DNA from 3 places in the Xanthomonas sp. CFBP 8152 genome. Region 1 is predicted to be linked to each of the others. Evidence: predicted binding sites of a transcription regulator. Region 1 holds the regulator's gene; each other region holds the start of a gene.
What was found. Region 1 encodes FliA, which starts transcription of late flagellar genes. Its sites were predicted from a motif close to TAAAGTTTNNCNNNCNNNGGCCGATAA; they were not measured.
Positions count from the first base shown of each region.

Region 2: a site for FliA is predicted at 2,097-2,123, ahead of FHT09_RS14015 (GGDEF domain-containing protein). Genes of this name have one in related genera too.
Region 3: a site for FliA is predicted at 1,350-1,376, ahead of FHT09_RS18345 (chemotaxis protein CheW). Genes of this name have one in related genera too.

Region 1 covers NZ_JACHNO010000005.1:166,905-171,058, reverse strand. Annotated here, with positions in the region: gene FHT09_RS17920 (chemotaxis protein CheA) at 1-700, opposite strand, end outside; gene FHT09_RS17915 (protein phosphatase CheZ) at 703-1,329, opposite strand; gene cheY (chemotaxis response regulator CheY) at 1,329-1,721, opposite strand; gene FHT09_RS17905 (RNA polymerase sigma factor FliA) at 1,744-2,508, opposite strand; gene FHT09_RS17900 (MinD/ParA family protein) at 2,505-3,389, opposite strand; gene flhF (flagellar biosynthesis protein FlhF) at 3,376-4,154, opposite strand, start outside.
Region 2 covers NZ_JACHNO010000003.1:525,842-529,995, forward strand. Annotated here, with positions in the region: gene pyrH (UMP kinase) at 1-343, opposite strand, end outside; gene FHT09_RS14015 (GGDEF domain-containing protein) at 450-1,973, opposite strand; gene tsf (translation elongation factor Ts) at 2,246-3,124, opposite strand; gene rpsB (30S ribosomal protein S2) at 3,292-4,113, opposite strand.
Region 3 covers NZ_JACHNO010000006.1:111,128-115,281, reverse strand. Annotated here, with positions in the region: gene FHT09_RS18355 (methyl-accepting chemotaxis protein) at 1-97, shown strand, start outside; gene FHT09_RS18350 (flagellar brake protein) at 535-1,320, shown strand; gene FHT09_RS18345 (chemotaxis protein CheW) at 1,452-1,937, shown strand; gene FHT09_RS18340 (hypothetical protein) at 2,109-2,492, shown strand; gene FHT09_RS18335 (methyl-accepting chemotaxis protein) at 2,578-4,154, shown strand, end outside.

The DNA.
Region 1 (4,154 bases):
CCGGCTGCATGCGGGTGCGCATCACCGCGGTCTGCAGGCGTGCGGTGGCGATGTCCAGCGTGCTGACCGCGCGGTCGAGTTCCTCGTCGCGCAGGCGGGTGCGCAGGGTCTTGAGGCGATTGCGCGACAGCACCAGTTCGCCGATCAGGTTGACGATGGCATCCAGGCGCTTGGTGTCCACGCGCACGGTCTGCTCGGCGTCGGCTCCCTTGGCCGCCGCCTTGGGCGCGGCCTTGGCGCCGGGCGCAGCGGCGCCATGTGCGTCGTCGGGTGCGGGCGCTGCGGCGGCGGCCTTGGGCGCGGCCTTGACCGCCGGCGGGCCGCTCTTGGCATCGAACTGCGCAATCAGCGAGGCCGGTGCATGCGGCACGGCTTCGCCCGAGCCCATTGCATCCAGCATGGCCTGCAGGTAATCCAGCGACTGCTGCGCGGCATCGAAGTGATGCGCCTGCAACACTGCCTGGCCGGAGCGCGCCATGCCCAGGGTTTCCTCGGCGGCGTGGCAGAGCTCGACCATGGGCTTGATCGCCAGAAAGCCGGCGCCGCCCTTGAGCGTGTGAAAGCCGCGGAATACCGCATTGAGCTGATCGGCTTCGTCCGGTGCCTGCTCCAGCGACACCAGCTGTTCGCCGAGGCGATCCAGGATTTCCTGGGCCTCGACGATGAAATCGGCAGCAATATCGTCTGGAACAGCACTCATGGTTACAGCCCCAATCCGGACAGCAGGTCATCGGCGTCGTCCTGCGACACCGCGTGACGGTCCAGGCCCTTGACTGCAGGACCGGCAAGACCGCCGTCGTCTTTCTTCGGCTCTGGATTCTTCGGCGGCAGGCCGAGCGCACCGAAACCCTCGTGCACGCGCCGGACGATGCCGGCCACGCGCCGGATGATCTGCCCACTCAGGTCCTGGTAGCTCTGCGCCAGCGACAGCTCGGTCAGGTTGTGGCGCATCTTGTCCATCAGCGCGCCCTGGTCCTGATTCAGACCGCCGTCGCGTAGCTGGTTGGCCAGCTCACGGCATTCCTCGACCAGATCCAGCGTGCGATGGCTGGCCTTCTCGGTCATTTCCACCACGTGGTCCAGGCGCGAGCAGGCATCGTCCAGCTCGCCGGCCTCTTCGGGCACGGTGGGCAACTCGCCCAGCGCCTGACCGAGTTCGCGCGCGAGCCGGCTCAGGCCCTGCATCATCGGGCGCGTGCGCAGGGCGGCGAGGTGGTCGACCTCGCGCTTCCACGCAGCTTCGTCACCGCTTTCCAGTGCATCGAGCGCGCCCTGCAGGCGGTCGATCAACGCGGCGCGTTCGGCATTGGTGTCCACGGTGACGTTCATCAGGCGGTCGCCGCCAGACGTTCGAATACCTTGCCCAGTTTCTCTTCCAGCGTCTGCGCGGTGAACGGCTTGATGATGTAGCCGTTCACGCCGCACTGGGCCGCTTCGATGATCTGCTCGCGCTTGGCTTCGGCAGTCACCATCATCACCGGCAGGTGCTTGAGCTTGGCGTCGGCGCGGATGTTGCGCAGCAGGTCGATGCCGGTCATGCCAGGCATGTTCCAGTCGGTGACCACGAAATCGAACGGGCCGGACCGCAACGCAGCCAACGCGCTGTTGCCGTCTTCGGCCTCTGCGGTATTGGTGAAGCCAAGATCGCCCAACAGATTCTTGACGATGCGTCGCATCGTCGAGAAGTCGTCCACGATCAAAATCCGCATGTTCTTGTTCACATCAAGCTCCTAACACGAAAAATTATTCGTCAATTTCGACACCGGCGTCGGCCAGTTCGAAGACCTTGAGGCGGCCGCGCAGACGTACCACCGCCTGGCCATGGATCTGGCAGACGCGCGATTCGCTGACACCGAGCACGGCGCCGATTTCTTTCAGGTTCAATTCCTGTTCGTAGTAGAGCGACAGCACCAGCTGCTCGCGCTCGGGCAACTGGCCGATCGCCTTGCCCAGCTCGCGGCCGAATTCGCCACGCTCCATCATCTGCTGCGGATTGGGGCCACCCTTGGCGGTGGTGTCCAGCTCGCCATGATCCTCGATCCGCGACTCCAGGCTCAGCACCTGGCCGCGGGCGGCATCTTCCATCAGACGCAGGTAATCGGGCAGCGGTATTTCCATCGCGGCGGCCACTTCGGTGGCAGCGGCGGCGCGGCCGGTGTGCTGTTCGATCTTGCGGACGGCAGCGGCAGCGTCGCGTGCGCGACGGTGCACCGACCGCGGTACCCAGTCGCCCCGGCGGATCTCGTCGATCATCGAGCCACGGATGCGGATCGAGGCATAGGTCTCGAACGAGGCGCCCTGCTCTGAGTCGTAACTGCGCGAGGCTTCGATCAGGCCGATCATGCCGGCCTGGATCAGATCGTCCACTTCCACGCTCGCCGGCAGGCGCGCGGCCAGATGGTGGGCGATGCGGCGCACCAGGTCGGCGTGTTGGGTGACGATATCGTTGGCGTTGTTGCGCTGCACGGCGCGGTACTGCGCGCTGGCTGTTGCGGTGGCGGTGCTCATGCGGCCACTCCCCGTTGGATGATGCGTTCGACGAAGAACTCGACATTGCCGCGCGGCACCGTGGGGGCCTGCCAGCGCGAGGTACGGCGAGCGATTTCTGCGATGGCCTGCGCCGACGGACTGGCGGGGTAGGCCTTGATGACCGGTTGCTGGCGCTGCACCGACAGACGCAACCAATCGTCCTGCGGCACGTGGCCGAGGTAGTTCAGCGACACGTCGCCGAGGAACTTTTCGCACACCCGCGACAGCTTGTCGTACAGCAGGCGGCCTTCGTTGGGGTCGCGCACCATGTTGGCGATGATCTGCAGGCGGTCCACGCCACGCTCGCGCGAGAGCACCTTGATCAGCGCGTAGGCGTCGGTGATGGAGGCCGGTTCGTCGCAGACCACCACCACGGTGTCCTGCGCGGCCTGGCAGAAGGTCAGCACGCTGTCGGTGATGCCGGCGGCGGTGTCGATGACCATCACGTCCAGGTCGCGTTCCAGTTCGGAGAACACGTTGACCAGGCCGATGTGCTGGGCGGGGGCCAGTTCGGCCATATGGCGGCGACCGGAAGCGGCCGGGACCACCAGCACGCCGCCGGGGCCTTCGATGATCACTTCATCCAGCGTGCAGCGGCCGGCGATCAGGTCGGCCAGGGTGTACTTGGGCGACAGGCCCAGCACCACGTCCAGGTTGGCCAGGCCCAGGTCGGCATCCAGCAGCAGGGTGCGCTTGCCCATGTCGGCCAAGGCCACGGCAAGGTTGGCGGAGATGTTGGTTTTCCCCACGCCGCCCTTGCCGCCGGTCACGGCGATGGTGCGCACCGGGCCCAGGGGCTCGGGACGGGTCGCCGACAGGGGGAAGGCGTTGGTCAGCTTGGCGTATTCACGCGACTGCATGGTTGTGCTCCGGAGTACAGGGCTTATCGGCAGCGCGCCGCAAATCTTCAAGGCGAAGAACGAGACTGGCGGCATTGGCGCGGTGCAGGTCGTCGGGGACCCGCTGTCCGTCAGTCACCCAGGTGATGGGCATTTGGTGATCGACGACGACCGACAGCGCACTACCGAAGCGGCCGGTCTCGTCAAGTTTGGTCAGCACCACGCCCTGGGGCTTGGCGTGGGCGAAGCGGCGCACGACCTCGTCGAGGTCGGAAAAGTGCGCGTTGGCAGGCAACACCAGCAGCGAGGTGACCTGGTGCGCGGCGCGCAGCCAGTTCAGCTGCGCGGCCAGGGCGCGGTCGCGCTGGCCCATGCCGGCGGTGTCGATCAGCACCAGCTTGTAGTCGCGCAGGCGCTCGAGCAGTTCCAGCAGGCTCCCGGCGCTGTCGGCCTCGTGCACGGCGATGCCGAGCTGACGGCCGTAGCTGTGCAGCTGCTCGCGGCCGCCGACGCGCTGGGTGTCGGTGGTGACCAGGGCCACGTCGCGCGGGGCGTGCTGGGCGGCGAAGCGCTGGGCGAGCTTGGCGATGGTGGTGGTCTTGCCGGCGCCGGTCGGGCCGACCAGGGCGATCACGCCGCCGCGTTCCAGCGGGTCGACCGGGGCCACCGGCAGGCGCTTGGACAGCAGCCCCAGCATCAGCCCGCGGCCGCGGTGCAATTCGGTATCGGCCGGGATCTGCAGTGCCACGTCGCGGATCAGGCCGGCGTCGAAGCCGTAGTCGTCCA
Region 2 (4,154 bases), on a different contig from region 1:
TGAAGTCCTCGCAGACATCGTTGATCTTGATCGCGCTCATCACGCGGACCTTGGCGCCGAGCTTTTCCAGCGCGTCCTGCATCGCCAGCGCATTGATCACGGTGGCCAGCATGCCCATGTGGTCGCCGGTGACGCGGTCCATGCCGCTGGCGGCCAGGCCGGCGCCGCGGAAGATGTTGCCGCCGCCGATCACCAGCGCGACCTGCGCGCCGGCCTGTTGGGCCTCGATCACTTCGTGGGCCAGGCGATTGATGACCTTGGGATCGATGCCGTAATCCCCGTCTCCCATCAGCGCCTCCCCGGAAAGTTTGAGAAGAATGCGGCGATAGGCAAGTTCGGACATGGGAAAAACCTCGGTGTGGGGGGATCGGCAAACGCCGGCAAGTCTAGCGGAAGCCTGTCACCGGGCGTGGTAAAAATTCGGTATCGGGGACGACGTGACGCGTTGCTCAGTGCGCGCGCGGAGGCTGCGGCGTCGGCACATCGGTCGCATCGTAGGCGGTGACGCGGTTGCGGCCGCGATGTTTGGAGCGATACAGCGTGCTGTCGGCGGCCTGCAGCAGATGCTCGATGCTGTCGAACTGCCGGTCGCCACCGCCGTGGGTGGCCAGTCCTGCCGAGAAGGTGATGTGCAACGGGCCGCCCTGTAGTTGCGCCATCGGCGTGCGCGCGGTTTCGGCCAGGATGCGCTCGACCACCATCAATGCCGCCTCTGCCGCGGTATTTGGCAGGATCACCAGGAATTCCTCGCCGCCATAGCGGGCGACCAGGTCGCTGGTGCGCACCATGCGTTGCAGCGTCTGCGCAAAATTGCGTAGCACCTCGTCGCCGACCAGATGGCCATACGCATCGTTGACGCGCTTGAAGTCGTCCAGGTCGATGAAGGCGATCGACAGTGGCCAGTTCTGCCGCGATGCCAGCTCGAACTCATGCGCGAGCGCAGTGCCCAGCTGATGGCGATTGAACACGCCGGTCAACGCATCGCGGCTGGCCTGTTCGGCCAGGTGGCGCATGCGGTTTTCCGATTCGTCGGCATGCCTGCGCGCTTCGGCCACATCCTGCAATTCGCGCAGGCTGCGCAGCATCGCCAATTCGCGCGCCTGCTCGAAGATCATCTGGATGTGCTCGGGTTGCGGCACGCGGATGTCGAACAGGGCCTCCAGTTCGGGCAGCGACTCGGCGATGCGTTCGATCACTTTTTCGAAGCGTTCGGCATCCAGTTCCAGCACGTCCTGCGCCTGTCGCTGCGCGCGTTCGGTGGCGGCCACGGCGCTGGCCGACAGCCAGATGTCTGCCAGGCGTCCGGACAGCGCGACACAGGCCATGAAGGGCTCCAGGCTGGTCAGCTCCTCCTCGCTTTGCGCGATGGCGTTCTGCAGGTACGGCGGCAATTGCCAGTGATGCGCGAGCCATGCGCCGACCTCGGCATGGGTGGCGCCCAGATGCGCGCGTTCGGCATCCAGCAGCGCGGTGTTGTCGGGTGCTTGTTCCAGGAGCGGCGCATACAGTTGGGGCACGCCCTGCAGCAGGGCAAGCTTGCCGATGTCCTGCAACAGGCCGGCCAGCATGAGTTCTTCGGGTTTGCGGATGCCGTAGGCCTGCCCGAGGATGCGACTGGCCAGCGCACACAGGCCGGCCCGGCGCCAGATGCGCTCGTGCAGCGGATGTGCGGTGAACGTGCTGCGCACGCCGTGTACCATCGAAAACCCCAGCGCCAGACTCAGGGTCGCATTGAGGCCGAGCATGGCCAGCGCCTGGCCAAGGTTGTCGATGCGGCGGCGGCTGGCGTACAACGGCGAATTGGCAACGCGCAGCATGCGCGCGCTCAATGCCATGTCCATGCCGATGACGTTGGCCGTGGTGGTCATGTCCACGTCGGGGTCCTGCGCCAGCTCGATGACGCGCAGCGCGACGCCGGGAGGCGAGGGCAGGTTGCGGCAGTAATGCAGGGCGGCCTGTAGATCTGGTTGCATGGGTCATCGCCGGCGGTGAGCGCAAGCATACCGCCGCGCTCGTTAATGGGGCACGCCATGCTCCGCCATCGCCGCGCTGCAGCGCGTGCGTGATGGACGCGAAAGCTTGGTCGGCATCAAGGTTTAGCGGCAGCGGCAACGACATCTGTAGAGTTGAGGCCGGTTGTGTGCCCGGCGGATGCGTTCGCTTCAGTTTCGGGAGCGGAAAGGGGGCAGCTGCGGGCAAAAAAAAGCCGCGGCAGGCCGCGGCTTCTTCTGTGCAGTGGCGAGGATCAGGCCAGTCCGGCCTGCTTCATCACTTCGGCGGCGTAGTCTTCCACCACCTTCTCGATGCCTTCGCCAACGGCAAGGCGCTGGAAACCGACCACGTCCGCACCGGCGGCCTTGACGGCCTGCTCGACGGTCTGGTCGGTGTTCAGCACGTACGGCTGGCCATACAGCGTCACTTCGTTGACGATCTTGCTGATCTTGCCGCTGATGATCTTTTCCAGGATATCGGCCGGCTTGGCCTTGTCCTTCTCGGACATCTTGGCCAGTTCGATTTCCTTTTCCTTGGCGACGAACTCGGCGGGAACATCGGAGGCCTTGACGTGCGGCGGGTTCATCGCGGCAATGTGCATGGCGATGCCACGGGCCAGTTCGATGTCGCCACCCTTCAGCTCGACCAGCACGCCGATGCGACCGCCGTGCACGTAGGCCGCAACGTTGTTGGCGCTGTCGATGCGAACCAGGCGACGCACCTGCAGGTTCTCGCCGACCTTGGCGATGACCGCTGCGCGACGCTCTTCGATGGTTTCGCCGCTGTCGAGCTTGACGCTCTTGAGCGCTTCGGCATCGGCTGCGTCCGAGTTCAGTGCGGCGGTGGCCACGGTCTCGGTGAAGGCCAGGAAGTTCTCGTCCTTGGCGACGAAGTCGGTCTCGGAGTTGACTTCGACCAGCACGGCCTTGCCGCCGGCCTGTGCGGTGGCGATGCGGCCTTCGGCGGCAACGCGGTCAGCCTTCTTGTCGGCCTTGGCCAGGCCCGACTTGCGCAGCCATTCGGCAGCGGCGTCGATGTCGCCTGCGTTTTCGACGAGTGCCTTCTTGCACTCCATCATGCCGGCGCCGGTGCGCTCGCGCAGTTCCTTGACCAGGGAAGCAGTGATTTCCATGGAATTACCTCATATGGACGAATGCGTGCGGCGGAGTTCCGCCAGTAGGAGACGGCGCAGCCATGCCGGCCGCCCCCGTAGAAATGTTCAGTGGCCTCGGCGACGGGGCGCAGTGGACCCGTCGGGGCTGCGGCCGCACAGCATGGTGCGGCCGCATTGCAGGCCGATTACTCGGCAGCCGGAGCGGCGGCGTCGGCCGGTGCGTCAGCCTTCTTGTCGCCCTTCTTGGCCGGAGCGCGACGGCCCTTGCCTTCGTCGGCGGACTCGGCGGAGAACTCTTCTTCGCGAACCGAAGCGGAGTTCGGCGCAGCAGCCTTGCCTTCCAGCACGGCGTCGGCAGCGGCGCGTGCATACAGCTGCACGGCACGGATGGCGTCGTCGTTGCCCGGGATGGCGTAGTCGACCAGGGCCGGATCGTAGTTGGTGTCGACCACCGCGATCACCGGAATGCCGAGCTTCTTGGCTTCCTTGATGGCGATGTCTTCATGGCCGATGTCGATCACGAAGATCGCGTCAGGCAGACGGTTCATTTCCTTGATGCCGCCCAGCGAAGCGTCCAGCTTCTCGCGCTCGCGGCGCAGGCCCAGCACTTCGTGCTTGACCAGCTTGTCGAAGGTGCCGTCGGTCTCGGCCGACTCCAGTTCCTTCAGGCGGGCGACCGACTGCTTGACGGTACGGAAGTTGGTCAGCGTGCCGCCCAGCCAGCGCTGGGTCATGAACGGCATGCCGCAACGCTCGGCTTCTTCCTTGATGGACTCGCGCGCGCTGCGCTTGGTGCCCAGGAACAGCACGGTGCCGCGCTTCTGCGCGATCGAGGAGAGGAAGTTCATCGCGTCATTGAAGAGCGGAACGGTCTTCTCGAGGTTGATGATGTGGATCTTGCCGCGCGCGCCGAAGATGTACGGCGCCATCTTGGGGTTCCAGTAGCGGGTCTGGTGGCCGAAATGGACGCCGGCTTCCAGCATCTGACGCATGGTGACTTGGGGCATTGAAGAAACTCCTGATAGCGGAATTGCCGTGCGCGGCTTGT
Region 3 (4,154 bases), on a different contig from region 1:
CGCACGTGCCGGCAGCCACGCAGCGCCACGCCGTAGCACCGCCGGTACGGCGACAGCGGCAGCCACGGCCGGTCCCAGCGACTGGCAGGAGTTCTGAGCCCCACTGCAACTCGTAACACGTACCAACCGCAGTCTCCAGAAACACCATTCGAGCGTAGTTGATTCGGTCAACGAATCTTGAGGGTCGCTTCCTAGCGAGGGAAGCGGCCCTTTTTTTGTTCCGGGCGTCGACAGGCCTCGGGCCACGCATGGCGGCGAAGCTGTCCGTCGGCACCCTGCCCGACCATGCACGGATTCACCGCCTGTCCCGCGATGGTGGCGGACAAGGGCCCGGCAGCACGGGCGCAGGTCCGCCGCTGCGGAACCGATCCATCCGCACTGTCCGGTCCCTCGGACCACCCCGCCCAAGGCGACCGAGGCTTCACGCTTTCGTCTTTTTTCAGCCGCCCTTAAGGATTCGGCGTTGCCGCCGATATCAGGGCGACGCCGGGACAACCGTTCCGACGTCTTCCCACATCTACTGTGCTTGTGCCCATGTCCCAAGGCGATACCTCCGAGCTGGACCACGACGTCGACCACCTCGCCGAAGGTGACGAGCGCTATCTGCTGCGCAACAAACGGCAGATCCGTGGCCTGCTGCGCCAGTTGCTCGACCAGCGTGCCATCGTGACCATGCATGTGGCCGGGCGCGACATGGCCGTGCCCACCGCCGTACTCGAGGTGGACGAAGACGACGACTGCGTCATTCTGGACGGCAGTCATAACGAGGCCTCCAACCGCGCCATCCAGGACGCCAAGTACCTGCTGTGCTACGCGCAACTGGAGCGGGTCAGCATCCGGTTCCGGCTGGAAACGCCCGACCGGCTGGAACGCGACATCCACGTCGCCTTCCGCGCCGACCTGCCCGAGGCGATGTATCACCTGCAGCGTCGCGAGTCGTACCGGCTGGAAACGCCGATCACCGACTCGCCCGTCTGCATCATCCGCCAGGACCAGGCACAAGGCGGCAATCTCAATCTGCAGCTGCGCGTGATCGATATCAGCAGCGGCGGCCTGGCGGTCTCGCTCACCGATGGCATGCCCTTGCTCGAACCGCAGCGCACCTATCGCGATTGCACGCTGCAGTTGCCCGGCACCGCGCCGATCACCCTGCCGCTGACGGTGTGCAGCCAGTACAAGCAGACCCTGCCCAACGGCAGCGAAGGTTTCCGCGTCGGCATGCAGTTCAGCGACCTTCCGCGCGGTGCCGACGAGACCATCCAGCGCTACATCTTCCGCGTCGACCGCCAGCGCAATGCGCGCAAGAGCGGCGTGTTCTGAACCCACCTGCACCAGCGGCGGCGTGCAGCTAAAGTTGCCCTGCGCTGCGCCGATGTTGCTAGGGCAATCCTCATCCGCATGCTTTTCCCATAGCTGCAATCCGACACTCAGCCGCAACGCCCGGAGTTTCCATGAACGACAAAAGCACTGCCACCGGCACCGGTGGTGAATTCCTCAGCTTCGCCCTGGGCGAAGAACACTACGGCGTGGACATCCTGAAAGTGCAGGAAATTCGCGGCTACGATTCGGTCACCCGTCTGCCCGACGCACCGGACTACATCAAGGGTGTGATCAACCTGCGCGGCACCATCGTGCCGGTGATCGACCTGCGCCTGAAGTTGCGCCTGAAAGAAGCGCGCTACGACGCCTTTACCGTGATGATCGTGCTCAACGTCGAAGACCGCGTGGTCGGCATCGTGGTGGACAGCGTCTCGGACGTGATTCCGCTCAACGACGACCAGATCCGACCGACCCCCGAATTCGGCGCCTCGGTCGACACCCGCTTCATTTCGGGTATCGGCACCCAGGACGATCGCATGCTGATCCTGCTGGATATCGAGACCCTGCTGGACAGCGCCGAACTCGGTCAGCAGCAGCTGGCCGAAGAAGCGGCCTGATCCAGACCATCTGGTGTCGGGAGCTTCCCGACACGAGACGCACAACGAATTTGAAGTGAGATAGAAATCACGTTTTTCCAATTCAAGTTGAACGGCCGCTGGCCGATAGCTGAATAGAAGCCCGCGCACACAAACGGGTCACCGTTCGACTTTTGATTCTGGAGAATCCCAATGAAATTTCTGCTCTCGCTCCTTCCCGTCGCTGCTCTGTTGATCGTTGCTCCCACGCTGTCGGCTCAGTCGCAGGAAATGATTCCGCCGGAAATGGCGACCCGTTTCGTCGGCAAGGACGGCATGGTGTGCGGCAAGGTCGAAAAGGCCAAGTACGCCCAGAGCTCGGAAGGTGAACCCACCTTCCTCTACATGGGCGGCATGTTCCCGCGTCACACCTTCTCGGCCCGCATCGACGGCGCCAACCGCGGCAAGTTCAGCTTTGCCCCGGAAACCCTGGAAGGCAAGGACGTTTGTGTGCTCGGCAAGATCCAGCGCGACAGCTCGCGGGCCGAAATCGAAGTCAGCTCGCCGGCCAGCCTGAAGCTTGCCACCATCAAGTAATCGCCTCGCAGACCGCCACGCCCTCGCACGTGGCGATCTGCTGTTTGCGGTTATGCGCACTGACTTCTACCGGGGAATCGTGTCAATGCAATGGATCAACAATCTGAAATTGATGCCCAAGCTGATGCTGGCGTTTGGCATTGTGCTGCTGATCATGCTGGTACAGGGCATCATCGCCTATGCGGGTCTGGCATCGCTCAATAACGTCACCCGCGACCTAGCCGGCAACACCATGTCCAGCGTGCGCGAGGCAGGCGATCTGCGCGGCATGCTCGGCGAATATCGAAATGCGTCCTATCAAAATCTGGTGCGCGCCAGCGACTCAGTCAAGCAGGAAGCCAAGGTCCGCGCCAAGCGGCTCCATGGCGAAATCGAAGCCACGATCAAGGGCTATCCCCGGCTGATCGAGAGCCCGCAACAGAAGAAATTGTTCGACGTGTTCGTGGCGGACTGGAAGAAGGCATCGGCCTCCTACGCCAGCGTCGACGAAATGCTCGAGCTCAATCTGCCCGACGATGCCGTCGACACCTTCGTCGGCGAGACCCGCACCCTGCACAACAAGGCCAAGGATTCGCTGGCCGCGTTGATCACCGAAGACAATAGGTTGGCGCAGGCTGCCAAGAGCAAGGCAGAAAAAGTTCATGCCACCTCGGTCTCGCTGACCGTGATGGTGCTGTTGATCGGCATTGCCGGTGGCCTGGGCCTGGCGTTCCTGTTCGCACGTTCCATCGTCAAGAGCATGCGCGGCGCGGTGTCCACTGCCACGGAAATCGCCAGCGGCAAGCTCGATGGCCAGATCAATGTGCAGGGCCAGGACGAAGTGGGCGAACTGATGCGCTCCATGCACCGTATGCAGCGCGACCTGAAGGAACGCATCGAACGCGATAAGGAGGTCGCCGACGAAAACCTGCGTATCCGTACCGCACTGGACAAGTCCTCCACCGGCACCTTCATCACCGACACCGATCGGGTCGTGATCTACGCCAACGAGGCGTTCCAGAAGCTGGTCACGCATTACGAGGACAGCATCCGTCTGTCCGCGCCCGATTTCGAAGCGGGCAAGATCATCGGTCAGCACATCAGCTATCTCGGCGTGCCCGAAGCGACCGTGAACAAAGCCATCGTAGCGCTGGAACGCGACGGCATCACCAGCTTCGAAGAGCGCTACGGCCAGTTCGTGATGATGCAGACCGTCACCGTCATCAAGAACGAGCAGGGCGAAAGCACCGGCGATGTCTGCGAATGGCGCGACCGCACCGTCGAGGTCCAGGTCGAAGAAGAAGTCGCCCGCATCGTGCGCGCCGCCGCCAGCGGCGACATGAGCGGCCGGGTGGAAACTGAGGGCAAGCAGGGGTTCTTCCTGCAGCTGGCCCAGCAGCTCAACGGCCTGCTGGATGCCAACGCCGGTAGCCTGGAGCAGATATCCGCCTTGCTGTCGGCCCTGTCACGCGGCGACCTGACCGTACGCATGCACGGCGAGTTCAGCGGCGTGTTCGCGCAGATGCGCGACGATGCCAATGCCACCGCCGAGCAGCTGGCCGACATCGTCGGGCGCATCAAGGTCTCGTCCACCGCGATCAATTCGGCAGCCGGCGAGATCGCCTCCGGCAACAGCGACCTGTCGCATCGTACCGAGCAGCAGGCCGCCAATCTGGAAGAGAC